Regions from separate parts of the Chengkuizengella sp. SCS-71B genome, predicted to be linked through region 1. Evidence: riboswitches for the same ligand, from Rfam matches in the RefSeq annotation. Region 1 holds a riboswitch; each other region holds the start of a gene.
What was found. Region 1 has a riboswitch for thiamine pyrophosphate ahead of thiC (phosphomethylpyrimidine synthase ThiC). Riboswitches for the same ligand answer to the same signal wherever they lie in the genome.
Positions count from the first base shown of each region.

Region 2: another riboswitch for thiamine pyrophosphate. It lies ahead of tenA (thiaminase II); the one in region 1 lies ahead of thiC (phosphomethylpyrimidine synthase ThiC).
Region 3: another riboswitch for thiamine pyrophosphate. It lies ahead of tenI (thiazole tautomerase TenI); the one in region 1 lies ahead of thiC (phosphomethylpyrimidine synthase ThiC).

Region 1 covers NZ_JAZHSH010000001.1:1,151,412-1,162,347, forward strand. The annotation lists gene VQL36_RS05795 (Tad domain-containing protein) at 1-103, shown strand, start outside; gene VQL36_RS05800 (Tad domain-containing protein) at 165-1,100, shown strand; gene cpaB (Flp pilus assembly protein CpaB) at 1,122-1,841, shown strand; gene VQL36_RS05810 (AAA family ATPase) at 1,831-2,703, shown strand; gene VQL36_RS05815 (CpaF family protein) at 2,719-4,128, shown strand; gene VQL36_RS05820 (type II secretion system F family protein) at 4,150-5,112, shown strand; gene VQL36_RS05825 (type II secretion system F family protein) at 5,171-6,046, shown strand; gene VQL36_RS05830 (vanadium-dependent haloperoxidase) at 6,103-6,972, opposite strand; TPP riboswitch at 7,166-7,277, shown strand; gene thiC (phosphomethylpyrimidine synthase ThiC) at 7,577-9,346, shown strand; gene VQL36_RS05840 (RDD family protein) at 9,441-9,836, opposite strand; gene VQL36_RS05845 (hypothetical protein) at 10,089-10,286, shown strand; gene VQL36_RS05850 (MFS transporter) at 10,303-10,936, opposite strand, start outside.
Region 2 covers NZ_JAZHSH010000001.1:3,688,359-3,699,294, reverse strand. The annotation lists gene VQL36_RS18135 (hypothetical protein) at 391-1,560, shown strand; gene VQL36_RS18130 (hypothetical protein) at 1,826-2,017, shown strand; gene VQL36_RS18125 (response regulator transcription factor) at 2,532-4,106, shown strand; gene VQL36_RS18120 (sensor histidine kinase) at 4,142-5,908, shown strand; gene VQL36_RS18115 (ABC transporter substrate-binding protein) at 5,971-7,680, shown strand; TPP riboswitch at 8,002-8,106, shown strand; gene tenA (thiaminase II) at 8,274-8,963, shown strand; gene VQL36_RS18105 (ECF transporter S component) at 9,027-9,611, shown strand; gene VQL36_RS18100 (ABC transporter ATP-binding protein) at 9,626-10,936, shown strand, end outside.
Region 3 covers NZ_JAZHSH010000001.1:315,257-326,192, reverse strand. The annotation lists gene galU (UTP--glucose-1-phosphate uridylyltransferase GalU) at 1-125, opposite strand, end outside; gene VQL36_RS01585 (tyrosine-protein phosphatase) at 542-1,309, opposite strand; gene VQL36_RS01580 (CpsD/CapB family tyrosine-protein kinase) at 1,643-2,335, opposite strand; gene VQL36_RS01575 (YveK family protein) at 2,325-3,074, opposite strand; gene thiE (thiamine phosphate synthase) at 3,212-3,892, opposite strand; gene thiD (bifunctional hydroxymethylpyrimidine kinase/phosphomethylpyrimidine kinase) at 3,885-4,700, opposite strand; gene VQL36_RS01560 (thiazole biosynthesis adenylyltransferase ThiF) at 5,093-6,112, opposite strand; gene VQL36_RS01555 (thiazole synthase) at 6,109-6,876, opposite strand; gene thiS (sulfur carrier protein ThiS) at 6,878-7,081, opposite strand; gene thiO (glycine oxidase ThiO) at 7,135-8,253, opposite strand; gene tenI (thiazole tautomerase TenI) at 8,274-8,876, opposite strand; TPP riboswitch at 8,932-9,034, opposite strand; gene VQL36_RS01535 (ATP-binding protein) at 9,087-10,535, opposite strand; gene VQL36_RS01530 (hypothetical protein) at 10,741-10,878, shown strand.

The DNA of each region.
Region 1 (10,936 bases):
TACTTCTATAACTGGCATGTTTATTAAACATACAGGCACGGGTTCTATTAACGATGATGAAGATGTTGACTATGGTGCTTATGGTATAAGGTTAATAGAATAATTTTACTTCTTAGTTTAATGCAAATATATAACTAAAATTGTAATTAAATGAGGTGAATAAATTGAAGAAACTTAAACAATTTATAAATGAGCAAAAAGGAAGCTCAATGGTTATGATGTCAATTTCAATGGCAGTTTTAATCGCATTTGTTGGATTAGTTGTTGATTTTGGAAAAGTTTATGTTGTAAAAGCGGACTTGAAAAAAACAGCCAATGCTGCGGTGTTATCTGGAGCTCAAGAATTAATGAATGATCAAGCAAATGTAAGCGAAGTTGTAAATAAAATTTTAGATGAACATGGTCAACAAGATAAGTTAGCAAAAACCGAGATTAATATGGAAAATAATGTAATAGTTGAATTAAGTGAAGAAGTTCCTCTGACCTTTTCAAAAATATTTGGATTTGAAAATATAGAAGTTCCAGTTCGTGCTAAAGCAGAACTTATTAAAGAGGTAAAATATGTTACTCCTTTAGGAGTTGATGACCCTAACGACCCACCTGGTCCTGTGGATACAGATTATAATACAGAATATACTATATTTTCTTATTTACAAAGTTGTAATCAAAATGAACTATATTTCAGAACACTAGATTTAACAGGTGAAGGTTCTGTTAATGACCTTGAGAATGGTGTTGATAAAAATGAGATTAATAATTTAGGGGTTAAAATTTATCATAAAGGAGAAGTAGCTAAAATACTTAAAGCAAAAATAGGAGAGATTATATATATTCCTAAAATAAGTGGAAGCGGAGAAATTCTAGGATATGATTATTTTAAAATCACGAATGTCTTGAAACTTAATGGTCATGATTTTAAGTCTTGGGATTTTAACAACTTCAAACTTAATTTTAAAATAATTGGGTATTTTATTCCGCCTGAAGATGTTGGCAATGGTGAAGAAGGAGATGGAAATGAAATAAGTAAAAATGAAGGAACTGAAAAGGAAGGAAATGAAGAGGTTAGTGAAATTGTTTATAAAATAAGATTGGCAGAATAATTCTACGAAAAGGTGAATGTAATGAGGTCGAAGATAACATTAATATTAGCAGTAGTTATGGGTTTGGTGACAACTCTACTATTTTACAAATATATAAATGATATGAATACCAGTACCGAAGAAAGTACAAAGTTTGTAGAAGTTGTTTCTTCCAAGCAGTTAATTCCAGAAAATCAAGTGATAACGAATGACCTAATAGAGCTCAAAAAAGTACCCGAAGGTGGTGCACACCCACAAGCGATAAGAAATACTCAAGAAGTAGTTGGAAAGATAGCACTTGCTGATTTTGTGAGTGGACAGGTTATCTTGCCTCATCATATAGGGAGCGAAGCAGAGGAATCGTTATTCATATCAAGAAAAATTACAGAAGGATTCCGTGCAGTATCTATTGGTGTCAATTTTGTTACTTCTGTCTCTAACCTAATTGAACCAGAAGATATTGTTGATGTCATATTGACGAGTGAAAATATAGAGGTTATAAGCAATCCAGAAACAGGAGAGCGTATAGACAATCCAGAAGTAAGTTCAGAAATTTTACTAAAAGAGGTTCGTGTTTTAGCTGTAGGAAGAAGAATGATCGAATCTACCACCGATACGGAATTTGTAGAATATACCTCAAGTACTTTAGAACTATCACCAGAGAATGCTTTAAAACTTGTCAACGCTGCGAATAGTGGTGAGATTCAGCTCATCCTTCATAGTCGAATTGATGAAGAGGATGTGAATAAAGATGAAGAATGAATTAAAACAACTGAAAGAGGCAAGAGAGGCGAGGGCAAACAAGAATAGAAAAGGTGAAATGATTACCATCTGTAGTGCAAATGGAGGTATAGGCAGGACTGTAATGTCTGTAAATCTAGCTGTTGCTCTGGCAAAAAATAATATGCGAGTTTGCAACATAGATGGCAATTTCCAATTTGGCGATATTTGTTTATCACTAGATTTAAGACCTACTTTTTCAATTAAGGATATTGTTGAAGAGTTAGATCAAATGGATGAAGATACACTAGCTAATTTTTTGGTGAATCACAGCAGTGGTGTGAAAATATTAGCAGCTCCTGAACGACCAGAGTATGCAGAGTTAATTACAACTACTGTATTAGAAAAAGTTCATAAATTGCTTATGAATCAATTTGATTATTTGATTGTAGATACTGAAGCTGGGCTACAAGATTTAAGTCTCTTTTTTATTGAAAAGTCAGATGAGATATTTTTATTGTCTACCTTAGATATGATCGTGATGAAAAATACAAAAATGATGTTAGAAACGTTTGATATATTAGGACAAAAAGAGAAGGTTCGTGTTGTGATAAATAAATCCTCTGTTGATAATGTGATCAAAGCAGCAGACGTTCCAGATATTCTCGAAACAGATAACATATTCCATATCCCTAATCAACCTCAGCTTGTTTTGCAATCTTTAAATGTAGGTGTTCCTTTTGTCTCAAATCATGGAAAGACAGATTTAGGAAAATCTTATTTTAAAATAGCAGAACAATTGTTAGCTAACAGGGGTGACTCAGCAACGGAAACAAAAACAAATTCAAATTCAATTTTACAGTCCATTTTTCAAAAAGGAAAAGCTGTCAGATCCATATTTTAGACAGGAGTGAAACATATGAGTTTATTAAATAAAATTCAAGCAAAAAAAGATGAAAAATCTAAAAATCAATCTGATTCTAATGGAGCAATAACATCGGCCAAAATAGATATTTTATCTTCCTATCGTAAAACTGACAATAACGTAGATGCAAAAAAGGAAAAAGACCCTAAAACAGTTTTGCAGCAGGATTTAAAGAAACTATTACATAAAAAAATCATGGATCGAGTGAAGAATGATGACGTGAAGAAAATCATTCCGCAAATTGATAGCATGGCTGTCGAAATTATGAAAGAGAATGAAAAATTTAGAGGGGTTATTAATCGTAAAATAGTAGTGGATGAACTAATCAATGATTTAACTGGTTATGGTCCCATAAATCCATTGCTATTAGATCCAACGATTACAGAGGTCATGGTCAATGGGCCTGAACAAATATATGTTGAAAAGGCTGGAAAAATCATAAAAACAGAGGTTCAATTTCGAGATGATGAACACATTATGAGCATCATAGAAAAAATCGTAGCCCCAATTGGAAGAAGAATAGATGAAAGCAGTCCAATGGTAGATGCTAGATTACCAGATGGTTCAAGGGTAAATGCGATCATACCGCCTCTTGCTTTGAAAGGGCCAACTTTAACGATCAGGAAATTCTCAAAGGACCCTTATAAGATGGAAGATTTGATTAAGTTCGGCACTCTAACTGATGATATGGCAGTTTTTATAGATGCATGTGTAAAAGCGAAGTTAAATGTTTTTGTTAGTGGAGGAACGGGTTCAGGTAAAACAACAACGCTAAATGTTTTATCTTCTTGTATTCCTAGTGATGAAAGAATCATTACAATAGAAGACGCTGCAGAATTGCAGCTTTGGCAAGAGCATGTTGTATCCCTTGAGTCTAGGCCTTCTAATTTAGAAGGAAAAGGTGAAATCAGTATCCGTGATCTTGTGAAAAATGCATTAAGAATGAGACCTGAACGAATTATTATTGGAGAGGTGCGCTCAGGAGAAGCACTGGATATGCTGCAAGCGATGAATACAGGTCATGACGGCTCTTTAGCTACAGGTCACTCCAATAGTCCTAGGGATATGATTTCTCGTTTGGAAACGATGGTGTTAATGGTTGGAATTGATCTGCCTGTGAAAGCGATAAGAGAGCAAATTGCTGGGGCGATTGATGTGATTATTCATCAATCAAGAATGAAAGACGGGACGAGAAGAATAACACATATCACTGAAGTGCAAGGTTTGGAAGGTGATGTGATTGTTTTACAGGATATATTTGTATTTGAACAATATGGGATTAATGAAGAAGGGAAAATCATAGGAGAACTTAAACCGACAGGAATACGCCCTAAATTTTATGAAAGATTAGAAACCTCCGGAATTTATATTCCTCCAACTGTTTTTGTAGAAAATGAATATTGATAAAAGAGGGGGTTCTAACAATTGAAATTTTTGATCGTAGTTTTGTTTATGATGTCATGTATATTTTTATTTTTTAGTTTGCTGCAGATTTTTTTTAATTCAGATAAAAAAATGGAAAAAAGAATGAAGTTTTTTTTAAATGTGAATGATGAGAAAGCTTTGGACAAGCGAACCTTCAATCTTTTAGTAAGGATGAAATTATTTCAAAAACATGTACTGGAAAGGTTGAAAAAGAGGAAAAATAATCTAAATCTTGAACAAAGATTAATTAGTGCAGGAATCTCATTAAGTGCTGAAGAGTTTATTATTTTTAGATTTATTCTTTCCATTTTATCGGGATTGATTTTATATATGGTTTTTAATATATGGTTTATGGTCATATTGGGATTCTGCCTCCTTCACATTGCTGCAAATTTTTGGGTTAAAATCAAACATAAAAAACGAATAAATATGTTTAACGATAGTTTATCTGATATGATTACTACCTTAATTAGCTCACTTCGAGCGGGTTTTAGTTTGCTGCAATCATTACAATCTGTAGTAGAAGAATCTGAATCACCTATGAAAGAGGAAATAGAACTAATGATTAAACAAATGCAATACGGAAGTTCACTGGAAGAATCGCTGTATCAATTAAAAGAAAGAATGCCCAGTGAAGATTTAGATTTAATGATCCAGTCTATTTTAATTCAAAGGCAAATTGGAGGAAATTTATCTGTTATTTTGGAAACGATTGAACAAACGATTCGAGACAGAACGAAAATTCAAGGTCAGATCACAACGTTAACTGCCCAAGGAAGATTATCTGGATGGGTTTTAGGAGGCCTACCTATTGGTGTAGGTTTAGTTTTATTTTTGATAGAGCCTGAATATTTCTCTAATCTATTTAACCATCCTATTGGGATTGGACTTGTTATTGCAGGAGTCATATCTGGTACGGTAGGGTTTTTAATAATTAAGAAGATAACTACAATTGAGGTGTGATGTTATGGTTTATATTTCATTTTTTTTCACAATCACCTTAATCATATATAGCGTTTTTTTGCTACGTAGAGAACGTAAAGATAAAATAAAGAAAAGAATCTCTTTCATTAAAGGTGAACAGAAAAAGTTGGTTGACACAAATGTAATCATTAAGGAAAATGATAAACCCCAATTTTTCTTGAAAAAATGGGTAGAATCATTACTACTCAAAGTGAAAAAAATGTTCAAACGTAATATGAAGGAGAAAAAAGTAGCTAAAATTGAATTGAAATTAATGCAAGCTGGTAGACCTTTTGAAATGAACCCGGTTGATTTCCGGTTACTTCAAGTCGGATGTATTATTTTGTTTCCAACTATTTCAGGTATATATTTAACTTTATTGGATTTTCCTACTCCTATAATGATAGTTTCAATATTTTTTTCTTTTGTGAGTAGCCTAATCATTCCTCATTTATTTTTAAAAAGTAAAATAAATAAACGTAACAAGAAGGCTCTGCGTGAACTCCCAGATGTATTAGATTTATTAACGGTAAGTTTGGAAGCTGGATTAGGGTTTGATGCAGCACTGAGCAAATTAGTTTCTAAAAAGAAAGGCGTTTTGTCAAGTGAATTAGAACATTGTTTAGAGGAAATACGTTTAGGTAAAACAAGGCGTGAAGCTATGTTAGGCATTAAAGAAAGATTATCAGTAAAAGAAGTAAAAACATTTGTAAGTAACATTTTACAAGCTGAGAAATTAGGGGTTGGTATGGTAAAGGTAATGAGAGTTTTATCCGAGGAAGTTCGTCAACAAAGAAAACAACGTGCTGAGGAGCAGGCAATGAAAGCTCCGATTAAAATGTTGTTCCCTCTTGTGTTTTTTATATTCCCATGTTTATTTATCGTCATATTGGGACCTGTTCTTATAGGTTTCTTTGAGACTTTTGGTGGCTAGAAAAATAATTCTATATTAAAGAGATCATGGATGGGTGTCCATGATCTTTATATTTTTTAACAGTCATCTGGTGGAAGAGTGAGCGAAGTGCAGTTATCTGGAAAGTCAAACGGTATAACTTGTTCATAAGGTGGTGGAGGCAAATCTGCATGTTTATTTCCTGTATAAGGAATATCAACTGGTTTCCCTGATGAATCCGTTTCACTAAATAAAATTGAAGTGATATGTTCTGCAACTTGTCTACCTAATTTTAAACCTTCATCATTATCGACTGGGAAATGGACAAGTGCATACAAACGAGATAAAGCACATTCTTCACCTAATTCATCTAACCTAGCAGCTTCCCCTGGGAAAAAGTATTTAAGCATAGTAGTAACAGAACCTGCCACAGCTGCATGTCCAGACGGATAGGTTGGATGACGAGGGGTGCATAATAGAGTAGCAAAAGTTTGATCATACTGATCAGGTCTGGCCACTAACCACAAAAATTTGTAATACCAACTGATCACAAATGCATCGTTAGCAGCTGCTAATACTGCAGCTTCTATTCGTGCGGCATGAGGAGCGGTTACTCCATACGTATCTACTAATATATCCAATACAGGCAGCCATTGTTTCGTAGCTACACCTGTTCCCCAGTAAGTTGCTACTTGTTTTTTGAATTCATCTAAGTTGTTAGCAGCTTCATATACAGCATCTAATTGCGCTCCACCCCAATCTATAAAATTAGGATGTTTGATCGTGAAATAGACATGTTCTCCAGTTTGTTTAATCTGAAATTTCTGCCCGCATCGTCTGTAATAATACATAGGCCATGAACCAGATAGAGGGTCTTCAGGATTTGTAGGTGGACTATCTTCACCTGCATATGGAACTTCATTCCACAATAAATAGTTGGGATCAAAGTTTTTACAACATTTACTCATGTTTTTACTCCTTTCTTATATGATGTAATATTTTATTCTTGTAATATGGGATTCGAAATGATGAAAACGTCTGTTTTTTTATAACAAACACCCATTTTTAATATAAAACTAGATTTATACCTAATATCTCTAATGAAAGGAATATTGGAAACTTATTGTAAAGTGAATCAGTTCATGGTAAATTTATATTAAGTTAATAAATGCAGGGAGCTTGGAAGACCAGGCTGAGAGGATGGCTGTTCTGCTGTCGACTGTTGAACCTGATCTGGGTAATGCCAGCGTAGGAAAGATGTCTATTCTTGAATGTTCCATTCATGACTGCTTATTTCCTTAAGTAGTTATTTTTTTATTGGATAACAAAGAATAAAATCATGCAAAATTGTATACTCAAGAAAATGTACGTTCAACTTTTCTTAATGACCACAAAAGAATGATTCCACGATATCTTTTATTTCCACTGCTTTTCCAAAATGACAGAACCTACTTATGGCGAAATTTCTAAAAATCTATTTCACAAATTCAACAAATAGAATTGATCACCTTCTGCCCCCATGCATAAAGCAATTTTTTCATGTTTTTATACATTTCTATTAGGAGGTTTCTTATGTCAAATCAAACGAATCAAATTTCTGTCTCCTCGTTTCCAGGGAGCAAAAAAGTATATGTTACTGGATCTAGAGAGGATATTAAAGTGCCGATGCGAGAAATTGCATTGAGTTCAACTACATCAGATTATGGTGAAGAAGTAAATGAACCAGTGAGAGTTTATGATACTAGTGGACCTTATACCGATTCAGCTTATGAAACGGATATTCGAAAAGGTCTGCCATCACTTAGAGGGAATTGGATTAAAGAAAGAAATGATGTAGAGGAGTACGAAGGGAGAAATATAAAACCTGAAGACAATGGTTATCTAAATGAAGAATCCGTTAAAAACGTGGATGTATTTCCTGGGTTGAAACGTAAACCACTACGAGCAAAAACAGGTAAAAATGTTACTCAAATGCATTATGCTAAAAAAGGGCTGATTACACCAGAAATGGAGTTTATTGCGATCCGTGAAAATGTTTCTCCTGAATTTGTCCGTGACGAAGTGGCAAACGGTAGGGCAATTATTCCTTCAAATATTAATCATCCTGAAAGTGAACCCATGATTATTGGACGTAATTTTCATGTGAAAATTAATGCAAATATCGGAAACTCAGCTGTCACTTCATCTATTGAAGAAGAAGTAGAAAAAATGACTTGGGCAACTCGCTGGGGTGCAGATAATATCATGGATTTATCTACAGGAAAAGACATACATACAACACGTGAATGGATTATTCGTAATTCTCCTGTTCCAATTGGTACAGTCCCAATTTATCAAGCATTGGAAAAAGTAAACGGCGAAGCTCAAGACTTAACATGGGAAGTATATAGAGATACCTTAATTGAGCAGGCGGAACAAGGTGTTGACTATTTCACGATACATGCGGGCGTATTATTAAGATATGTACCTATGACCGCTAACAGAGTAACAGGTATCGTATCTCGTGGCGGTTCTATTATGGCTGCATGGTGTTTAGCTCATCATGAAGAAAGTTTTCTATACACTCATTTTGAAGAAATTTGTGAAATTCTTAGAACTTATGATATTTCAATTTCATTAGGAGATGGTTTGAGACCAGGTTCCATCGCAGACGCTAATGATGAAGCTCAGTTTGCAGAGCTGGAAACATTAGGTGAACTAACTAAAATAGCATGGAAACATGACGTTCAGGTTATGATTGAAGGACCTGGTCACGTGCCGATGCATAAAATAAAGGAAAATATGGATAAACAGCTTGATATATGTCATGAAGCACCATTTTATACTTTGGGTCCATTAACAACGGATATAGCGCCTGGATACGATCATATTACTTCAGCGATTGGAGCAGCCATGATAGGGTGGTATGGTACGGCTATGTTGTGTTATGTTACACCAAAAGAGCATTTAGGTTTACCGAATAAAGATGATGTTCGTGAAGGAGTAATTACGTATAAAATTGCGGCTCACGCTGCAGATCTTGCAAAAGGGCATCCCGGTGCACAAATTCGAGATGATGCATTGTCAAAAGCCCGCTTTGAATTCCGTTGGCGTGATCAATTTAATCTTTCTCTTGATCCAGAAAGAGCTCTTTCATTTCACGATGAAACACTTCCAGCAGAAGGAGCAAAAACAGCTCATTTCTGCTCAATGTGTGGTCCGAAGTTTTGCAGTATGAGAATTACTCAGGATATTCGTGAATATGCCAAGGAAAAAGGACTAACGGATGAAAAGGCAATTACAGAAGGATTAAAGGAAAAAGCACAGGAATTTTCTGATAAAGGTAAAAAAATATATAGTTAATAGAGTCTCTGAGCAAAAAATGAACCTGATGGATTTCCATCAGGTTTTTTTAGGGGCAATTTTTTTGATTTTTTGAATAACTAAATTCATTTTCTTATGGTTCATTATAAGTAACGTAAGTTCCTGCAATGAAATCATGTACCGAACGTTTATCTTCTCTCACAACAACCATGATAATGCTTACAATAATTGCAATTCCGAAAGTAATAGCGTAAACTATGCCTCCAACTAAATGACGAAGTAACATTGTGCCTATTCCAACATTTTCACCATTCATTTTTACAATTCTAATGCCACATATTCTTTTTCCTATAGTATATCCATACCAAACAACAGGTACAATAATCAAATATAAAAAATCAAGAATTTGACTGAGATCTCCAATTCCAATGACATACCCGAAAATGAATGTGAAAAAGATTGCTATAAATATCGAATCTAGAATATTTGCTGCAAATCGAATCCAAAAGCCAGCTGGTTGTTCTACCATAACTATCCCCTCCCATTATTCAAAATAAAAAATGATCTCATATAGAATATTATATAAAAATCCAATAATGCAAGTCCAATGATAATTCATTTGCAAAGCCTTACAATACCAATATTGTCATCGATCTTCAACTCATCTTGGATAGAGAAAATTATCATATCATAATGGCATTAGATTTTTAAAGAAGGATGGTTTACTATATAGAATGAAAAAAGGGAGTCATAAAAAATAATAAAAGTTAGGAGGATTGAGATGATTCTAAAAGAAGAGCAAGTATTATCCAAAGAAAATGACTTTGATTATGCTATTGAAAACAGACTAAGAGTCATAGTTAGACAATATGGTGTCACTGTGGATTACGGTGGGGAAATTACGAATCACGACGATGAATATGTCAAAATACAAGAGAAATATTTCAAAAAAAACACCTGTGAGTTTTTAGTTCGTTAAAACTCATAGGTGTTTTTTATTCACAGCTGTTTTTACTTTTAGGTGCGATTAATGTTTTTCTCACCCATATCATATTTAAACTCAATAACACACTTGACATGATGAATAATCCCGGTATGGTGATGAAACCAGCAATAAATCCTCCAGTAATTGGCCCCAACATATTACCTAAAGCCAGCGCACTTGTATTAAATCCATAGGCACGACTTTCCATCCCTTCAGGTATAAACTTTCTAAGCAAGGAGTTTACTGATGGAAGCAAGCCACCTATAAATATCCCCATAAAAAATCTCAGTACGAGAAGCTGCCAAACGTTGTTAACAAATGCTTGTGGGAATGAAGTCAACGCGGCACCCAAAAGGGCAATGAATAGAATCTTTTCTGAGCCAATACGATCACTTAGTCTTCCTAATATAGGAGATGCTATCATATTTGAAAATCCTGTTATGGAACTAACCAATCCTACGTAAAATGCTAACCACTCAGAGTTCCCATGCATCCCTTGCACAAATATAGCCATCAAGGGCATTACACTTAGTAATGAAAATTGGATGATAAAAGTGACTGAAAATAAAGCAGGGATTTGCGGCACTTTCCTTAAGTCTTTAAAACCCTGTAATACAGAAATGTTTGTTTTATTAGCAGCTTTT
Region 2 (10,936 bases), 2.5 Mb from region 1:
AATACTAGTACAAAATGAAAAATCAAAAACTTTTATTTAGGTGATTTTTTACTGTAGGATTTCAAAAAAATAATTCGCTATATTAATTATAATCAATAGAATAACTGCAAAAAAACTAGAATAACTGTGGAAAATTATAGTTATTGTACTATTTTTAAGAAAAAAGGCTGATTATTAGGTTTTATAGGTTTATTTTTAATATGTTAAAATAGATTCAAAACTTGGTATAAAATTACATATGTTCATGTGAATCAAAAATAAGTGATTAGTTTGTTATTTCTGATTAGAGTAATTCTAATGAATGACATAAATACATCTTGTTTTACTCCAAAATTTTATTAAAAGAACGTAGGAGATGATTTTATGAAAAAAATATATACCCTAGTAATAATGTTTTTTATTGTTAGTAGTTTGATTCTATCAAATCAATTTACATCCCCAGTTCAAGCACATAAGGCAGAAGGAGAGTTTTCATTATTAACCTATAATGTAGCAGGGTTGTGGGATCCTGTTTCTCAATCAAGTCCAGCAACAAATACTATTCTTATAAGTCCTAAATTAAACAATTATGATATTGTACTTGCTCAAGAGGATTTTAATTATCATAGTGATTTAATTGAAAAAGTAAATCATCCTTATTTATCATCACATTCTGGTATTATGGGTTTTGGTGATGGATTAAGTCGGGTTTCAATGTTTCCTTTTACTCATTTTACTCGTAAAGAATGGAATGATTGTTACGGTGTTTTTGATTCTGGAACTGATTGCTTAACCCCTAAAGGCTTTTCATTTGCTCGTCATGAAGTAAGCGATGGTGTTTTCGTAGATATTTATAATCTTCATGCTGATGCAGGTGGGAGTCAAAATGATAAAGATGTAAGAAAGAAAAACTTTCAACAATTGTTATCCAAATTGAATGAATGGTCAACAGGGAATGCTATTATAGTTGCGGGGGATTTTAATAGTAAATATAAATATGAAGGGGAAGTAAGGCAATTTGTAGATGCTGGATTTTCCGATGCATGGGCAGACATTGAGAATGGAGGAATTATTCCTGGGATAGGGGAGTCCGGCGATCGAATTGATAAAATCTTATATCGCAGTGGAGATTTTATACAATTAAGTGTCAAAGATTATGCTGTTCCAAATGATGATTTTCTAGACAGTGCTGGAAAACAATTGTCTGATCATCAACCTGTCTCTGCAATATTTGAATACCATGCTGAAGAAGCTGTAGAAGAACTTACCCTTATTGCTTCAACTACATCAAATGGTGGACCTCAGCCAGGTCAGAAACATCGTTCAAGCAATAATTTTTCTACAGTAAACATTCCTCCAGGTACTGAAAAGTTATATTGGGAAATAGTTAATAACTCCAATGCAGATTCAATAAGTTTTAGAGTGAAAGAGGATGTTCCAGTATGGACTGATCCTATTATTTTTAATTCTTTAAAAAATGGTTCTTACACCGGTGTTGTAAAGAATGATTCATTATATATAGCAGACCCATCAAGTACAGGTGGAAATTCATTTACCGTTAATGTATATGCTGTTAAGTAGTTCTTGTTCACCCAGATTTCACTTTCAAAGGTTGTTTAAATAAGTTTAATATAATACATTTAAAATGGTCTCAAAAGAAGTTGAAAACTTCTTTGAGACTTTTTTTTGAAAGAAAGTATCATTACTAAATAAATACTAGTTTGAAAATAAAATTTTATAGGAATTAGCGGAACTTTTGAAGGGCATTACAAAACGTCCAATCAAAGGATTATTATAGCTCATATTATATTTAAAAATTAAAAACTAATGAAGGATGGTTGATAATATGAGCTTTTTGGATGATTCGATATGTAAATGTTGTGTATGTCCAATGCAATGTGTATTAGATCAATTAAAAGGTGAAATAGTTACTATAAGCACAACGACAGGTGATGAACTTGATTTAACAATAATAGATGCGAAAGATTTTATTTTATCTACTTTTGATAGTAATTTTCAAATTAATAGGTATTTTTAGCCTAAATTATAAAGAAAGGCACTTCTCTTAAAGAAAAATGCCATTTTGTGGAATGTAAATATACTACTCTACTAAATAAAGTTTAAACTTCACCCAGTCCCAGAACCAACAGAAGGAATAGCGTAACTATTATTATGCCTTCCGTTGTTCTATAAGGTAATGGATCTCTACTAAATATGCTTCTAAATCCACTTATAATGCCAGAAAAAAACATAAAATTCACCTCCCTTTCTATTAGAATATGTCAGATTTACTATATTTGCTTGTGCTTCAATCTATTTATAATGTTAGTATTTTGACACTTACATAAAATAAAAAGAAAAAGAGTTATGGTATTGTTGATTGATATAATTTCTAATTAAATTCATAAAAAATTAAACAATATACTTAAATAATTTAAAACAAATATTCAGTATACTTTACTTTCTACTAGAAACGAATACACTAATGATATAGGCTTGCTTTTCACTCTATCATTATTGTGATAAGGTCACTCGGAAAGGGGACTTCATTCATGTATACTGTAATGATCGTTGATGATGAGATTTATGTGCGTAAAGGATTGAGGAATTTAATCGACTGGAATAGCTGTGGGTATAGTGTAATTGATGAGGCAGAGGATGGTGAGGATGCACTCTCGTTAATTCAGGAAATTAACCCAGATGTAGTGATTACAGATATTCGAATGCCAGTCATAGACGGATTGCAGTTGATACATAAAGTAAAGGAACTGCAAATGGAAACTAGTTTTATCATCATTAGTGGGTATAATGATTTTGATTATGCCAAACAAGCAGTACGTTATGGCGTACACGATTATATCTTAAAACCGATTGATCAAGAAGAGATGACTAGAGCACTATTAAGACTAGGGGATAAAATCAATCAAAGAATAACTTATTTAAATAAAAATAATCATTTGCTTTATAATCAAATGATCAATGGTTTGTTTCGACGTGAATTTACTGAAGATGAATTATTGCATTGGTGCAACAAACTACAGATACCCCCCTCCACAATTTATTATTATGCCTTCATTGAATTAAACGACACCCATCTTTGCAAAGATGATGTGACAACCCAAGTTAAGCAGATGAAAGAAAATATTCAAGTTTTTGTTACCTCCTCAAGAGCAACAACAAATCATTCTAATCCTATTTATTTGTATGAACATCATGGCAAACTAGGTATGATTATTACCGATAATGAACTAGGTCATTATCAAGGTGATGTGAATCTTTTTACAGATAAATTGAAACAAGTTTTGATGAAGGAACAAAATAGCAACGTGTATATATACATTGGTAAACCTACAAACCTACTATATGAATTATCCATATCTTACCAGAGTGCAAAAGAAGTTTTGCAATATAAATATTTAAATGATGAAACGCAAATCGTCACATTTAACGATGTAAAACATTCATTAAAGTATACTTTGCTAGATCTACCGTTATATCAATCATTGTTAATGAAGGTTGAAGAGAAACATGAAATTGATCTCAGAGTCATTATAAATCAAATTTTTGAGGATTTTCGTATGAAATTTTATGCAGTGGAGGCAGTGAAAGCGTCTATACAACAGTGTGTCCATGGTTTGTTAGAAATAATACATAATATGAGTGGAGATGCAAAGGAAATTCAAACGATTGAACCTATTAATAGTTGGAATGACAATCCTCTTACATTAAATGAACTTCATCGTTTATTTAGTGATTTTGTTATGGAGTGTAGAGCTGTAATTCATCAATTGAGAAGAGGGAATGTAAGAGGACAGATTGAAAAAGTTAAACAATACGTAGAGCAGAATTATCATGAGAATCTAAAATTAAAGAAGATTGCAGAACGATTTTATATGAATCCAGTCTACCTTGGGCAACTCTTCAAAAAAACATATGGAATATATTTTAATGAGTATTTATTAGAGTTGAGAATTAGAGAAGCAAAAAAGTTGTTACGTCAAACCGATTATAGAATCTATGAAATTGCTGAAAAAATCGGTTTTAATAATCCTGATTATTTCGTTACTCAATTTGAAAAGCTTGAGCATATCACACCGTCAGAATATCGAAGTAATCTAATAAAGTAAAAACGATTTATTTTTATAAAGAGGGGACCGCAAGTATGAATCTAGGCTTAGATCATATTCGTTTAAGAAATAAAATGTTAATCATTTTTTTCGTATCGGTGTTTACCCCTATCTTACTCACTAATATCATTTTTTATATTGTAACAACAAATCATGTAGAGAATTTAAGAATGAAAGATATTAATAAAAACATAGAACAAATGAAAAGTGAATTTCAGATAGAAGTAGAACATGCGATATCGCTATCTTCATTATTTTATACGGATTTTTGGATTAATAAAACTTTATCGTATTCTTATACGAACAATGAAGCGGAATATGTTGAAGCGTATAATTCCTATTTACGCAGAGTATTAAACAGCAGTTACACCCCAATTTATACATTAGTGAAGGAAATTACAATTTATGTAGACAATCCAACACTGCTTTATTCAGGAGGTGTGGAATTTATTTCTCCTGAAGTGGAGAAAACAGAGTGGTATAAAAGAATAAAGAAAAGTAATTATTCTACCCCGATTCTAATTCGAACTGAATCATCCTTTGGAGAAAAAGACATCTTCAGCATTGTTCGTAGAATGGATTATTATAGGGATCAAAATCATGTTGAGAAAGTACTAAAAATTGATTTGCGTCCAAAAGCTATTGAGCAAATATTCTCAAATTTAAATGTAGATGGCGATTTGTATTTAATAGAGAAGAGTAAGAGGAGCGTTGAATATACAACCAATTCAAATATGGAATGGCGAAATACAGAAATTATATATGATCAAATTGATTTGCCTAAAGGAACGATCGTCATAGAAAAGGATTTTTCAGATGATATTCTTCTTGGACAATGGAATGTCATTGCAGAGATTCCAGATATAGAAGTGTTTCAGGAAGTGAAAGAATCTTCTAATTTTGTCATTTTATTAGCTTGTTTGATTATTATTTTACCAACACTAGTTATTGTATGGATTACTAGATCTTTTACGGTTAGACTCATGTTAATTTTAAAACATATCAATAAAGTGACAACACAGAACTTTGAAATCATTCCTGATATTAAAGCACGTGATGAAATTGGTCAACTCTCAATTCAATTTAACCGAATGACATTAACTATAAAAAGTTTAATTGATGATGTGTATAAAGCTGACATTCAAAAGAAAAATTTAGAACTACAGCAAAGACAAGCGCAATTAAATGCGCTTCATAGTCAAATTAATCCACACTTTTTATTTAATGCATTGGAAACGATTCGTATGCGAAGTCTGATGAAAGGCGAGAACGAAACAGCCAATATTATTCAGAGCATGGCCAAGATGTTAAGAACATCGTTAGTGTGGAAGATGGATAAGGTGACAGTAAAACAAGAATTAGAATTAATTTATTGTTTTTTAGAAATACAGAAATATAGATTCGAACAAAAACTAGATTATCATATTCAAATAGATAGTGCCGCTTATGATTGTACAATTCCCAAAATGACTTATCTAACGTTCATAGAAAATGCTAGTATTCATGGAATAGAGCCGCTTAAACATGGGGGTAGGATCGATTTAAAAATCTCTATCGAAGAGAATGTATTAGTGTACTATTTACAAGATAATGGGGTGGGTATGAAAGAAGAAAAGCTTTCTCAATTAAATCAATATATGCATTCCAAAAAGGACATGGGGGATCGGGTAGGTATTCAGAATGTGATCTATCGACTAAAGTTATATTACGAAGAACAATTTGAAATGCTCATTGATAGTGAAGAAGGAAATGGAACAACAATTCAAATTCGATTGCCCATTGAAAAAGAAATGAAAACTTAAATGAACATTATTGAATTACTACATATACTTTTTAATGTTTTTACAATGAGGTTGTAAACATTATGAACGAAAGGGGACTAGGTATTATGAAGGTGAAAGTGCCTTATTTGTTTTTGATCCTGATGTTGTTTATGGTTTTCGTAGCTGCATGCTCAGAAAGTAGTAGTAATGAACAAGTAAATAAAGCAACATCAAACAATCAAGATGGTAAAGAAACTTCAGTAGAGAATGTGACTTTTACATTATTTAATGCAGGGGCTGGATTTAGAGATTTGAACACCAATGAAACGATGATAGGGAAAGTACTAGAGGATCAAACTGGTGTTAACTTTGAAATGGAATTTTTGGTTGGAGACATCAATACAAAAGTTGGTACAATGATTGCGGCTAACGAATTTCCTGATGTTGTGATACCAGATAGTGCCATTGATAAATTTTTAGATGCAGGGACCTTTATTCCTTTAAATGATTTAATAGATGAGCATGGACCGAACATACAAAGAGTTTATGGATCCTATTACGAGCTAATGAAGCAGGAAGATGGAAATATTTATTTCTTACCCTTTGATGCTATAGTGGGTGAGCGTGTTCCAAGTCCTAATGTTGATCAAAGTGCGTTCTGGATACAACGTCGTGTTCTAAAGGAATTTGGCTATCCTAAAATTAAAACATTAGATCAGTATTTTCAATTAATTGAAGAATATGTAGCGAAACATAAAGATGAAGATGTAACGGGATTTATTAGTTTAACTCATGATTGGAGGTTTTTTGTTTTAATAAACCCAGCAAATCATTTGGCTGGATTTCCAAATGATGGTGGGGTAATGGTTGACATGGAAACGTATGAAGCCACAGTTTATGCAGATAAGGAAGATTCTACTAAGCGTTGGCTTCAAAAATTAAATGAAATGAATGCCAAAGGGCTGTATGATAAATCTTCATTCGTTGACAACTATGATCAGTACCTAGCGAAAATATCATCTGGAAAAATATTAGGATTTTTTGATTATGGTTGGCAGGTAAGACCAGCACTTCAACTTTTAGAGGAATTTGGTAATGATGATCTCCTTTATATGCCTATGCCTATAGTATTTGACGAGGATATTAAAGACCAATACGGTGACTCTCCAGGTTTCGTAGATAATCGTGGAATAGCCATTACTGTCAGTGCGGAAGACCCTGCTAAGATCATTCAGTATTTCGATAACCTTTTAACAGATGAAAATCAAATTTTGTCCAACTGGGGTATTGAAGGCGAAACATTTGAAATCGATGAGAATGGAAGATTTTATAAAACCAAGGAACAAATCGATCAAGAAACAGAAGAATTTAGGGAATCATTTGGTCTTAAATATTTTGAATACTTTTGGCCTCGTTACGGAACAGGTTCTTCTTTAGCAGATGGAAATTCGGTTGCTCCTGGGTCTCAGGCGGAAGTCGTGCAATTAGGATATACAGAAGGTGATTTAAATTTACTCAAGCAATATGGTGTGAGAACCTTTGCAGAGTTGTTCTCACTAACAGATGAGAGACCTTGGTTCCCAGCATGGAGTGTTCAGGTGGAACAAGGTTCACCAGTGCAAATTTTTGATACAAGATCGGATGAACTTCAGAGGAAATATTTCCCTAAGCTTGTGCTTTCTAACCCAGGTGAATTTGATCATGTTTGGAATGAATATGTAACAGAATTTAGAAAGCTTGATGTTAAAGGTTATGAGAAATTTATGACAGAACAAATAAAAAAGAAGGTTGATCGTGCATATGGAAAGTAATAAAGTTTATGAAGAGCCTACCACTAAAATATTATATCAAGGATGTGCACCAAAAAAACTCTTATTGAAAGGGGTGTTAAATTCAGCGTCTGATTATTATAAGACTTTATGGGAATTGAAAAAAATGGACGACCATGTATATGAAGAATTGATGAATAGGATTAATGAATATAGGAAGTTATACATGGAGAATTGATTTAAAATGTAAAACTTATAAGTGAACTTTCCCACAGATTTCTTTGAATACAATTATATAAGCTGGAAATCTTTTTCCTTGTTAAAATAAAAAAACTATAGTAATGTTGTATTTGAATTTAAAACCGAAACCACTAGGGGTGCAAATGATATTTGCTGAGAGGGGCATTAGCTCTAACCCTTGTACCTGATCTAGTTAATACTAGCGTAGGGAAGTGGATGGATGATTTGCAATACTTAGGTGCAAATTTGTCTTAATCCCACTCTACTGTTAGAGTGGTTTTTTTATACCTGTTTCAACAAAAATTATGAAGGATTCGGTAGCCCGAGAAGTATTCGAATTATGCTGAAAAGCACTTTTTCACTTTTTGGGATCTTATAGAAAGGTGGAGAAAGAGATGAAATTTACTGAACAGATAAGAAAAGAAGCAGATGCCATTTGGCAGGCGAGTTTTGATCATCCATTTGTTAAAGGGATTGCTGACGGAACATTATCATTGGATCGTTTTCGTTATTATGTCTTACAAGACTCATATTATTTAAGTCATTTTGCTAGAGTTCAATCCATAGCTGCTGCACAAGCCGATGACTTACATACTGTTAGTCGTATGGCATCCCATGCAATTGGAACGAATGAAGCGGAGTTATCACTTCATAAAGCGTTTTATGTTCAGTTAGGCATAACTGAACAAGAAAAAGAAAATTTCAAACCAGCACCAACAGCTTATGCATATATATCACATATGTACCGTGCAGCTCATACTGGTCGTATAGGAGATACGATAGCTGCTTTGCTGCCATGTTATTGGTTGTATTATGAAATTGGTGAGAAGCTTAAAGGTTCAGCACCTAAAGAGCCGATTTATCAGGAATGGATTGCAACCTATGGTGGAGACTGGTTTCGTGAGTTAGTTGAAGAAGTCATTCAATTAGTGGATAATATCGCTGAAAAAGTGACAGAGTCAGATCGTGAACGAATGAAAGATCATTTTATATTAAGCAGTCAATATGAGCTGATGTTTTGGGAAATGGCATATCAAAAAGAAACATGGCCAGTAGACTTATTAACTTTACCGTCAAAGTATTAACTTTGAAAATAAAATATGATGGTTATTTTTAGGGTAGAATAACAGAAATAGGAGGTTCATGAAATGAATAATAAAGGATTAAAATTAACAGATATATTGGTTACGATTGTTATTGCTATCGTATTTGGGATTGTTTATAAACTATGGACACCCGTTTATTATGCGGTAAAGCCGTTCGGTTTGCATTTTGATCAATTAATCTATGGAATGTGGTTTATAGCTGCAACGGTTGCATTTTTAATTATCCGTAAACCTGGGGTAGCTTTAATTGCAGAAATTGCTGCTGCATCTGGTGAATTTATTGTAGGTTCAGAATGGGGATTAGAAGTATTAATTTATGGTATACTGCAAGGTTTGTTTGCGGAATTAGTATTTGCAGCAGTTCGTTATAAACGCTATGATATCTTAATTGTTTCACTTGCTGCAATTGGATCAGCATTTGCATCTTTATTATTTGATTATTATAAAGGGTATCTTGATGATTTGGTAGCTTGGAATTTAGTATTATATATTGTGGCAAGAGTTATTGGATCCATTGCTATTGCTGGGGTGTTTGCCTATTATCTTGTAAAAGCTTTGGAAGCAACGGGTGTTACAAACTTAGTCCGTCCGGCATCAAAAGAAGATTATGATGCACTAGATAAATAATAGAGGTGTCTTAAATGTCACAAATAGCTAGTGTTAAAAACTTACGATTAAAATTTGCAGGGAGTTCATCTTTATTGTTTAAAGATGTCTCCTCTTCTTTTTTTGAAGGTGAAAAAGTCTTAATATTAGGTCCTTCTGGGTGTGGAAAATCGACACTTTTACAAGTATTATCTGGTCTCATTCCAAATTCTATTGAAGTACCGATAAAAGCAGATCATATTACTATACCTGATTCATGGGGATATGTGTTTCAAGATCCAGATACTCAATTTTGTATGCCCTATGTGGATGAAGAAATTGCTTTTGTATTAGAAAATTTACAAGTGTCTCGAAATGAAATGCCTGAAGAAATACGGAAATATGTGGACATGGTAGGACTTAATTTGGACAATCTCCATACTCCGGTACAAACGTTATCTGGAGGGATGAAACAACGGTTAGCAATCGCTTCAGTCATGGCACTGCAACCTGAAGTTTTATTTCTAGATGAACCAACAGCAATGCTTGATCCTGAAGGTACGGAGCAAATCTGGGATACCATTAAAAGTGTTGCTAGTCATAAAACTGTATTTATAGTAGAGCATAAAATTGATCATGTATTAGATTTTATTGAACGAATTATTTTATTTAATGAGCAAGGTGAAATCATTGCTGATGGATTGAAAGACGACATTATTTATACGTATAAACAGCAGTTAATTGACCAAGGTATTTGGTATCCAGGAGTTTGGGAGGATTATATAAAAAGAGAGAAAAAACAAAAACCAGATGTCCCTGATCAAGACCATGAATTAATATCTGTATCACAATTTAAAGGTCTTCGGGGAAAATCAGTAAAATTAAAGATTGAGAATGTGGATGTTTTCCCAGGAGAATGGATTACTATCGTGGGAGAGAATGGGGCAGGGAAAAGTACTTTACTCCATTCATTTATGCAACTTATTAAAACAACAGGGAAATATATGATAGAAGGGCAATCAATTGAAAACATAAAGAAATTAACGGATCATATGACGTTCGTTTTTCAAAACCCAGAATTTCAATTTGTAACAAACTCAGTACACGAGGAAATCGCATACTCTCTTCATTTAGATAAGTTGGATGAAAAAATAATAGAGGAAAAAGTAACGGATTTATTAGATGAGTTCCGCTTACATGAACAGAGAAATCAACACCCTTATCAATTATCCATGGGCCAAAAACGTAGGTTAAGTGTAGCAGCAGCTATTGTGAAAGAGCAAAAGATTGTATTGTTGGATGAACCGACATTTGGTCAAGATGCAAAAAACACGTTTACTATTTTAGAGTTAATTGAACATTGGCGT
Region 3 (10,936 bases), 840 kb from region 1:
ACGATATACTGAATTGTAGGTTTATCTACAATCGGCAACATCTCTTTTGGCATTGCTTTCGTTGCAGGTAAAAAACGAGTACCCAATCCTGCAGCAGGAATGATTGCTTTTTTTACTTTTTTTATACTCATAACCCATCTCCTAACTCTATGTATCTTTCAAATAATTACGTGGAAACCCATTGTAGGTTTCATACTTTGAAACTTTTATCACGGAACTCATTACTTTTTCCTCCTTAAGATTTAATGTATTATGTATCTTACACCATCATATTAAACATTTATTATGTCAGCAAAAAGTCCAACTTGGTCATTTTAAAAAATTAAAAATACTTCATTACAAAAACCAAAAGAAAAGAGCAAGTAAGTAATAAAACTCCTAACTCTAGATTCTCTCCCATAAAAATCTATAGCCAGAAATTTTATCATTTGATAGTGATAGTAAGCATTAACTTTGTAATACCAACTTACATTATTTTTTATTAATTGAATACCAGTAAAATATTCCAGATGTATAACTTTAACCTAAAAAAGAAAAGAGTTTAAAAAATACCAAATATCTTTTTTCTTTTGATTCGTTGCGGTTCTTCATAATGAATCATCTTTCCTTCTATTAATCTTTGAGGATTTTTGAAAAGTAAATCTCGCCAGTTGCTTCCAAATTCTTGGTCTATGTATTCGTAAGCTTCTTTTAGATGGAATCCTCTTCGTGTCACATGATGTACATCAGATGCAACAAAGTGAGTCTGATGATGTTCAATTAGTTGATTTGTAAATTTCTGAATTTTTTTTCCGAACTTTCCAACCACACTTGCTGCTGTGACTTGTGTTAATGCTCCATTTTTCACTAACTCATATAACGCTTCAGGGTGTTCAGTTAATTCTTGATTTCTTTCAGGATGGACAATAATTGGTTTTAACCCATTTAACTGCAGTTCAAATAGTAGCTGATTTGTGTAACGTGGAACGTGATTCGAGGGAAGCTCCACAAATATGTATTTATGATCATTATTTAATGATAATAGCTCACCCTGCTCAATATCATGAACCATTTCTCCGTAAATACGTGTTTCTTGCCCAGGGTATACTTCTAGTTGTATATTTTCTAAAAACAATTCTTCATTTACACGCTCTACTGCTTTTAAAATTTCATCTTTGGAATTGTAGTAAGATCCATTTCGATGATGCGGAGTAGCAATAATTTTGGTGATTCCTTGTTTTACCGCTTCCCTAGCAAGCTGCATACTTTCTTCTAGGTCTTTCGCCCCATCATCTACTCCAGGTAAGATATGACTATGTAAATCTATCATTTTTTCACCATCCTAAACCTAGAAAATTATAATTATGGAAATAAATAGTGTGTTTTAATCAAAAGAAATTGTCGAAAAAGATAATATACCGTCCTATTTTAGCATGTTTTTCTAAAAATGAGAATAGAAAATAGTTCTTTTTTCCTAATTCATTAATATTATATAATATTTTTTTAGAATACTCTTTTACTAGATTTAAAATTTATTTTCCTAAATACATGTTCATATTAGATTTCTTTTGTGAAGTCTCTGTGAAATCAAGTAAAAAAAAATTAATAGGTGCTCAAAAGTAAATTAAACACCTATTAATTAAAACTAATAAATTGTATTATATTAACTTCCATAATATGAGTAATAATCTTGTTTTTTCGATGTTTTCTTCTGGTTTAATACCGTACCTAATATTTTCGTGTTCGCTTGTAATAATCGCTCTTTTGATTTCAATGCAGCCTCGACTTCTGTTCCTCCACTTTCTACAACTAATATGACACCATCACATAAATCACCTAATATTTGTGCGTCTGTGACAGCTAAAACAGGAGGACTGTCAAACAGGACAATGTCAAATTTTTTTTTGGCTTCTTCTACAAATTGTCTCATTGCATTAGACCCTAACATTTCGGCAGGGTTAGGAGGGATGGGTCCGCTTGTAATAACAGACAGATGTTCAATTTCTGTTTCACTCATCACCCCATTTATAGCAGCTTGGCTTGCTAAAACATTAGTCAAACCAAAGGTATTAAATAATTGAAAGGTGTAATGCATCGTAGGTTTACGAAGATCTGCATCGACTAACAATACACGTTTGCCTTGCTGAGCAAATACAATCGCTAAATTGGCTGTTGTTGTAGATTTTCCTTCTGCTGGAGTTGAAGAAGTCACCACTATCGATTTGATGTTTTGATCTACAGCAGCAAATTGAATATTTGTGCGAATCGTACGATATTGTTCTGAGATAGGTGATTTAGGATTTGTTAATGTTACTAAGCTACGTTGATTGGTTTGTTTTTGCTTTTTACGACTCAATCGTGACACCCCCAACTGGTCGATTTTTCTGACTAAAAGCAGATGTTTTTTCTTCGTGTTCACTAATTTGACTAATAGAACCTAATACAGGTAGCTCCAGTAACTTCTCGATATCCTGTTCTGTTTTCACAGTATTGTCTAAATACTCTAATAAAAATGCCAACCCAACACCTGTCATTAATCCAATGATAATCGCAATTGCTAAGTTTAAAGTTGGATTTGGTTTTATCGGTGATGGATTTTCAGAAACTTTAGCTTCTGCTAATATACTTACATTGTCTACGTTGTTATTCATTAATTCTATAATTCTTGTTTTAAATACGTTGGAAATCGTATTTGCTATATTAACTGCTAATACTGGATCTTCATCTTCAACTACGATGGAGACGACTTGTGAGTTATTCTCAGGTTTAACATTAATTTGTTTCTTTAAAGCCGCAGACGATCGCTCTAATTCAAGTTCTTCTATTACAATATCTAAAATTGCTGGACTTTTTATAATAACACTATATGTATTAATTAATTCTGTATTTGTACGAATATCGTTAATATCAATTGCATTATTATCTGACTTCGCATTGTTCACCAAAATCTGGGTAGATGACTGATAGATCGGTGTTAATATAAATAAACTAACTACTGCACTGATAAGTATTGCTATCACAGTAATCGCTAAAATCAACCACAATTTTTTTTTAACAATCTCATATATTTCCTTTAAGCTAATCGATTCTTCCATTACTTACTTTCCTCCTGATAATAACCCTACAGCGGTTTGAATAAATGTATTATAGCATAATTCGTCAAAATTTTAATAAATATTCACTCACGAGATAACATGGTGAATATTGTAAAAATAGCTAGAATATACGGGTATCATTCATTAGTGTAAGAATCATTGATCGTCTCGATTAATTTGCTCGATGCTTCTCTAGGGTGGTTTAAAGAGCTAATAGCAGAGATTAAAGCAACTCCGTCCGCCCCTGCTTTTATGACGGATTTTATATTATTTTGATTGATTCCCCCTATGCCAACAATGGGGATCTCTATATTGTTTTGTCTTAGTTGTCGAATCATGTCCGGACCTGCGACTTCATTTGTATCCAATTTTGTTGTTGTTTCATACATTGGACCAACCCCTATATAATTTGCGCCTAGACCCACTGCTTCTGTTGCTTCAAATAAATCATGGGTTGAAACCCCTAATATTTTCGTCCCTATTAATTTTCTAGTCTTCGATATATCGCCATCCTCTTGACCGATATGTATCCCATCCGCATCTAATTCTAGTGCAAGATTTATATCATCATTTACGATAAAAGGAATATCATTTTGTTTACATAAAGATTGCAGTTTTTTTCCTAATTGAAGCTTTTCCTCTCCCTGTAAGGCACCGTTTCCTTTTTCACGATACTGAAACATTGTAATGCCACCTTTTATGGCTTCGGACAAAACTTCTACAGGATGTTTTAAGCAATTCACACTACCCATAACAAAATATAGTTTTAAATGTGATTTCATTGATTCTGGTGAAATATTTTGAAAGCTACTAGCCATTACTCAATTCACCTACAGTGCGATGCGCAGCATGGTTTAACGGCCCATGACCACTTCCAATTTGCATAGCATTTTCTATAGATACATTTACAAATTTCTTAGCGTTTCCTACAGCTTCTTTTATTGAACTTCCTTTTGCTAATTCACTAGCGACTGCCGCAGCGAATGTGCATCCTGTTCCATGTGTATTATTTGTATTAATCCTTTTACTTTGATAAGTTGTAAACTCTGTTCCGTCAAATAAAAGATCTATCACTTCATCTGAATTTGTATCATGTCCACCTTTAATCACAACATTCACAGCACCTAAATCATGCAGCATTTTTGCAACTTCTTTTCGATCTTCTAAGGAATGAATCTTTTTTCCTGTTAATGCTTCCGCTTCTGGCATATTAGGAGTAATAACTTTACTTAAAGGTATTAATTTCTCCCTCATTGTTTTTACTGCTTCTTCTTGTAAAAGAGATGCTCCACCTTTAGCAATCATCACTGGGTCAACAACAACATTATCCCATTCATATTGTTTGATTTTCTCGCAAACAAGCTCAATCACCTCACTATTGAACAACATCCCTGTTTTTATCGCATCGGCTCCCATGTCCGTTCCAATAGAATCAATTTGATTAGCTATCGCTTCAAGTGAAGAAGGATACACACCTTGTACTCCTAATGTATTTTGAGCAGTAATCGCAGTAATGGCTGACATGCCAAATACCTCAAGCTCTTGAAAAGTTTTTAAATCGGCTTGGATGCCTGCTCCACCACCACTGTCTGAACCTGCTATGGTTAAAACTTTGATTGGTTTCATTGTTTGTTCTCCTCTCAAACTTTAAAAAATGTAAAACAATTAAAATGTGCAGCATATTCATGTAAAGTGATTTGCTCTTATTCCTTCCACTTCATATTAATGTATCTCGATAAATCTTAGCCACTTCCTTGTGACTAACGAAGTTTGTCAATTTAATTCAAAATATGTGCTAGTTGGTTATCTATCAATCGATTCATAACTTCAAAGAAATAACAATAATATACTTCTTAGCTTGAAATGTAAAATACTCTTATGACTGACTTTTGCGAACTTTGCAAGTGGAAGGAATGAGAGTATTTTACATTGGTTTAGCAGTCTAAATTTTCTTATCTTCTTGGGTTTATTCAGAAAAAAGACTCCAAAGCAGGAGCCCTCTAAATTTTTTTCCATTATTATCCCAAATACCGATGATACAAATTCTTAGCCTCAGTAATATCCTTCGTCCCATGCACAAGCACACGCCCATCCTGGAATATCACCATTCGATGTTCACCTATCTTAAAGTTTAAAAGAAAAGGATTTAAATCTATCTCCCCACCTTGCTTTTTCAACGTTTCGGCTAACTGATCTAAATTGAGTTTTTTCGGTTCTGGAGGACGAATTTGCACGGTATTTCTACCACATAAAACAGCTGTTTTTGTATGACTTCCAGCAGACAAGTATGGATAAGTCGGATCTGATCCACACGATTTACAAGAGTCCTTTTTCGCTTTGTTTACATTAATCGCTGTATGCTGGTTTTTCCAAAGATCAAACGATACAAGTTTGTTCCTTAAAGCTTCCTCATCCTCAACTAAAACTTTTAACGCTTCTGTCACCTGATAAGCCACTACCATTTGAACCGCAGGACTAATGACCCCTACCGTATCACAGGTTGCTCCACCAAGGGGCACTGTCTCTAACAAACAATTCAGACAAGGCGTTTTCCCGGGAAATATTGTATAGGACAAGCCATAACTGCCTACACAAGCTCCATAAATCCAAGGAATTTGGTGTTTTTGAGAAATATCGTTCACTAATAAACGGGTATCAAAATTATCTGTAGCATCTAAGATGAGGTCAACACCTTCTACAAGTTGTTCGATTTCCTCTGTTGTCACATCCATTACATGAGCAACGATGTTCACCTCGGAGTTTATTTCTTTCAGTCGTTTTTCCGCAGCGATAGCTTTTGGCATTCGGTTTGTTGCATCCGCTTCGCGGTATAACTGCTGTCTTTGTAAGTTGCTCCACTCCACGTAATCACGGTCAACAATGGTAAGTTTACCAATACCTGCTCTCACTAAAGCTTCGGCATTACCTGTACCTAAAGCACCCGCTCCGATTAACAACACATGTTTTTGAGATATCAGTTCCTGTCCCTTTTCTCCAATGGGAGTAAATAAGGTTTGTCTTGAATATCGATCACTCAAACGGTACTCAACCCTTCCGTTGGACTACTGGCTGTTGCATATCGTTTTTTCGGGATACGTCCCGCTTCGAACCCTAAACGGCCTGCTTCAATGCCTAACTTCATTGCCTGTGCCATCTTCACTGGATCTTTTGACCCAGATACTGCTGTGTTTAATAGAACCCCATCTGCTCCCATTTCCATCGCAATCGCTGCATCCGATGGTGTCCCAATCCCTGCATCTACAATAACTGGAACTGTTGCTTGCTCAATAATGAAACTTAAATTCAATGGGTTAATGATCCCTTGACCTGAACCAATCGGTGATGCACCTGGCATTATGGCATGTACTCCCAAGTCTTGTAATCTTTTTGCAAGTAACACATCATCAGATGTATAAGGTAAAACAATAAAACCTTCAGCTAATAACTCTTCTGTTGCTTTTAGCGTTTCCACTGGATCAGGTAATAATGTTTTAGGATCACCAATCACTTCTACTTTAATCATGTCACATAAACCAGACGCTTTAGCAAGTTTTGCAATACGTACAGCCTCTTCCGCAGTGGATGCACCTGCTGTGTTCGGTAGAAGCTTGAATTTCTCTACTTCAATTCTCTCTAAAAAATTGGGCTGACTTGGTTCAAAGATGTTCATTCTTCTTACAGAAAACGTTAAAATTTCAGTTTCAGATACGTCTACCGCTTGTTTTTGAATATCAAAATCAGGATATTTCCCTGTTCCTAACATTAGTCTAGAATGGAATGAATAAGGTCCTATGTTTAACAAATTAACCGCCTCCTACAAAATGTACAATTTCAATACGATCACCATTTGAAATATTAGTTTGTGCATGGTTTTCTTTTTCCAAAATATCTTGATTTAATTCTACAATCACAACTTTATCTTGCAGTTGAAAATATGCTAACAACTCGGTAACGGAATGAATTGAGCCTGGCACTTCAACATTTTCTCCATTAATATGAAGTTTCAAATATATCACCTCTTTAATTTACCCAAAAAATGAAGCTAACCTCTGTAGTCTAATTATAATAAAGGACGATGAACACAAAACGGAGTTAAATCCACATCATTGTATGGTTTCTTTTCGACTAGGTCCGCGATAATTTCTCCAGTGATAGGACTAAGGAGAATACCATTACGATAATGACCTGTCGCTATAAATAGTCCTTGCCATTCTGGGTGTTCACCTAAGTAAGGTATACTATCTGCTGTTTGAGGTCGAATCCCTGCCCATGTTTTCTCCCATTCCGCGTGTACGATGTTTGGCAATAATCTTTTTGCTTTATCTAATAAACTAGCAATGCCATCAACCGTAACCTTTCGATCAAATGTATTTTCCTTCATGGTCGCACCAACAATGAGTCTGCCACCTTCTTTGGGGACAAGGTAACAACCATGTGAAAAGATTGTCGATTCAAGTATAGGTTTTTGAAATATGACAGAAAAACATTCCCCTTTTACTGGATAATCAGAAGATTCAATTCCAGTTTCTCGCAACAATCGCCGGCTCCATGCTCCAGTAGTTACAATCACATTTTCACTCTGTAGTTCTCCTTGTTCTGTTTTCACACCTTTGACTCTACCATTTTCTAATATAAAGGAAAATACTTCGGTATATTCTTGTATCGTTACTCCAAGCTTTGCAGCTGATTTTGCAAATGCAAGAGATAACTCTGGTGCTGACACATGACCATCGTTTGGAAGATATAAACCACCTAACACTAATTTAGATAAAGCTGGCTCCTTATCACGCAATTCATCTCCAGTGTACCATTCTACCTGTTCCCCAGCTTCTCGTTGAAAAGAAATCATTTGCTTGTACTCGTTCACTTGCTGCTCTGTTACTGCGATCTTAAACATGCCTTTATTTGTTAATATTATATCAATTCCACTCTGCTCCTTGAGCTCATCAGCTAAACTTGGGAACATATTTCTGCTTTTTCTAGAGAGTTCAAATAAAGGTCCTGCTTCTGTCATTTCAGCTTGTGCAGCTAACATACCTGCTGCGGCTTGTGATGCTTGTGACGCTAGTCTTTCTTTTTCTAAAATGATGACATTCAAACCTCGTTTTGCTAAGCTGTAGGCAACAGAGCTCCCAATGACTCCTCCCCCTACCACAATTGCATCGTAATGATTCACCATGTTTTTCCTCTCCATTCGAATCACTTTAGTAGTTGTCGATATGTTATTGCTTCCTTAAGAGGATCTTCCGCTTCCAACAACCCTGACATGACTGCAATACCTGAAGCCCCTGTAGTCATAACCTCTTGAATGTTAGAAGGTTTTATTCCGCCTATTGCTATAACAGGAATTTCTAGCTTTTGTATAAGGGTATCTAGTTCATTCAAACCTCTTCCGGGCAATCCTGGTTTTGAAGCAGTCTCATATACATGACCGTAAAAGACATAATCCACATATTTTTCCTCTATAGACAATGCCTCTTCTAAAGAATGTACAGAACATCCTACTCTAAGATTCGGAAAGGTTTGTTTTACTAATTCAGCATCCAGGCTATGACAAGCTAGGTGAACCCCTGATACACGACTTATTACGGCTACATCCACTCGGTCATTAATCACGATTTTTGAAAGCGGGACACCTTTGTCTTTTAAAAATGATATACCTAACATAAGCTCTTTTGCGCTTTTTTGCTTTTCTCGAATATGGAAAGCTGTTACATAGGGATGTATCTGCCCCGCAATATCAGCAAAACGTTGTAATGAAGCTTTCCCATTCGAAATCACATGCAGTTCACGTTGAGACATAAAAAAACCACTCCTTCGTACGTAAAGAGTGGATTGATGTTTTAGTTTAAAATATGACATCTCATCTTCACTTCCCTACGCTGGAATAACCCAGATCAGGTACAAAGGGTCCAGAATAATTATTCTATCTCAGCCGATCGGCTCCCCTAGTGTATCTTTCAATATCTTAACATGAATGCTTACAACGAAGCAATGAACGATTCTTGACGATTATGTATTCGAATCTTGTGTTAAAGGTAAAATTATATCCACACTAGTACCTACATTTTTAATACTATGAATATGAATAGTTCCTTTATGGTTATGTATCATCTTTTCACTTAACATAAACCCTAAACCTGTTCCTTCTTCCTTATTAGTAAAGAAAGGTTCGCCTAACTTACACACTTCTTCCTCATTCATCCCACACCCATCATCCTGAATGCTAATCAATACTTTGTTATCTTCGTTCATGTTAACTACAATAATGATATTTCCTCCAGATGGCATGGCTTCAATCGCATTTTTTAATAAATTAATGAACACTTGTTTCAATTGGTTTTCATCACAATCAATAAATGGAACTTTTTCTTCTATGTCCAATTGCAGTTTCACATTATTTTGTGTGGCTTGTATTTCAATTAACGTCAGTACATCCTTAAATATGTTATGTATGTTTTTATGTTTATATGTTATCTCTTGCGGTTTAGCCAGTACTAACAACTCACTTAAAATCAATTCGATCCTGTGAAGTTCTGAAGTCATAACCTCTAAAACTTCCTTGTTCATTTCCTTACCATGTTTAATTAAGTTTAAAAATCCAATTAAGGAAGTAAGAGGATTTCGAATTTCATGAGCCACTCCAGCAGCTAACTGACCTACAACAGATAACTTTTCCGATTTAACTAACATTTCTTCCGATTGCTGAAACTTTTTTAAATTCAAAGATAATAGATTCACTCTTTCACTCAATAAACCAAGTTCATCTTTTCGATTTACTTCTACTTGAACTCCATACTTCCCGTTATTAATGTCATTTAAATTTAGTAGAATTTTCTGCAGGGGGTCTACGATAAATCCAGCTAAAATATAACTAACGAAGATAATAATTCCAATGGCTGACATTAAAATCAAGAGGGTAAAACACAATTGGTTATTTAAAACTTTCTGTATATCACTATAATCAAATACAATGCCAATAACATACGGTTTATCCATCTCTATTGGGGTGAATATTTTCATTACTTTTTGCTCTTGTAAAGTTGAAATATAACTCATAGTTAGACCTGTATCTAGTGCTTGTGTAATGAAATCCACATCTGTATCTGCATGATAATCATACTTTTCTAATTGTATAAAATCATTAATGGATTGAGATTGATTGTTTTGAGCGAATACAGGCACTTCTTTATTTGTATTCGGAGCAAATCCAGAAATTTCTAATATACTTTTATTGTTTGCATAATTCATCTTTAGCAAATAATCCGGTACATTAATATAGAAAGCGTTTTCTGAAAATTCAAGAAAAGTAGCTAACCGATTAGCCAACAATACCATCTCATGCTCTTTTTCTTCACGTAAAATCTCTCGAGTAGAGAAATAATTAAACGTATTATTTAACAACAGAATCAAAATAACAGTTGTAGAAAAAATAATGGATAGTTTTGTTTTCAGCTGCAAATATCATCACCCCTCCTTTCACGTTTCATAAATCAAGGAAGAAATAACCAATATTTATAATTATAGCTTGAATTTATTTAATTTGAAACACCAATCGACAAAATTATTGTTTTTGTTACTAAGAGATAAGCATGTATGCATAACATTTTAACAAATATCAAAAGATACACATGTAGTATAATTTTAATAAGGGAAGTGAGTTCATTTGTCTAGAAATACAAACAATAGAGCCAAACAAAAACAACAAGGCAATGACCAAGATGACGATACAGCAAAGTCAAAGCATAGAAATTCAACAAATGGTGAACCTGCTGAGAGAAAAACCGTAACTAATACTTCATAATATGACAAGTTATGTTCTTTTCTGATAAAAATAAAGACTAATGAGATAGATGCTGTTC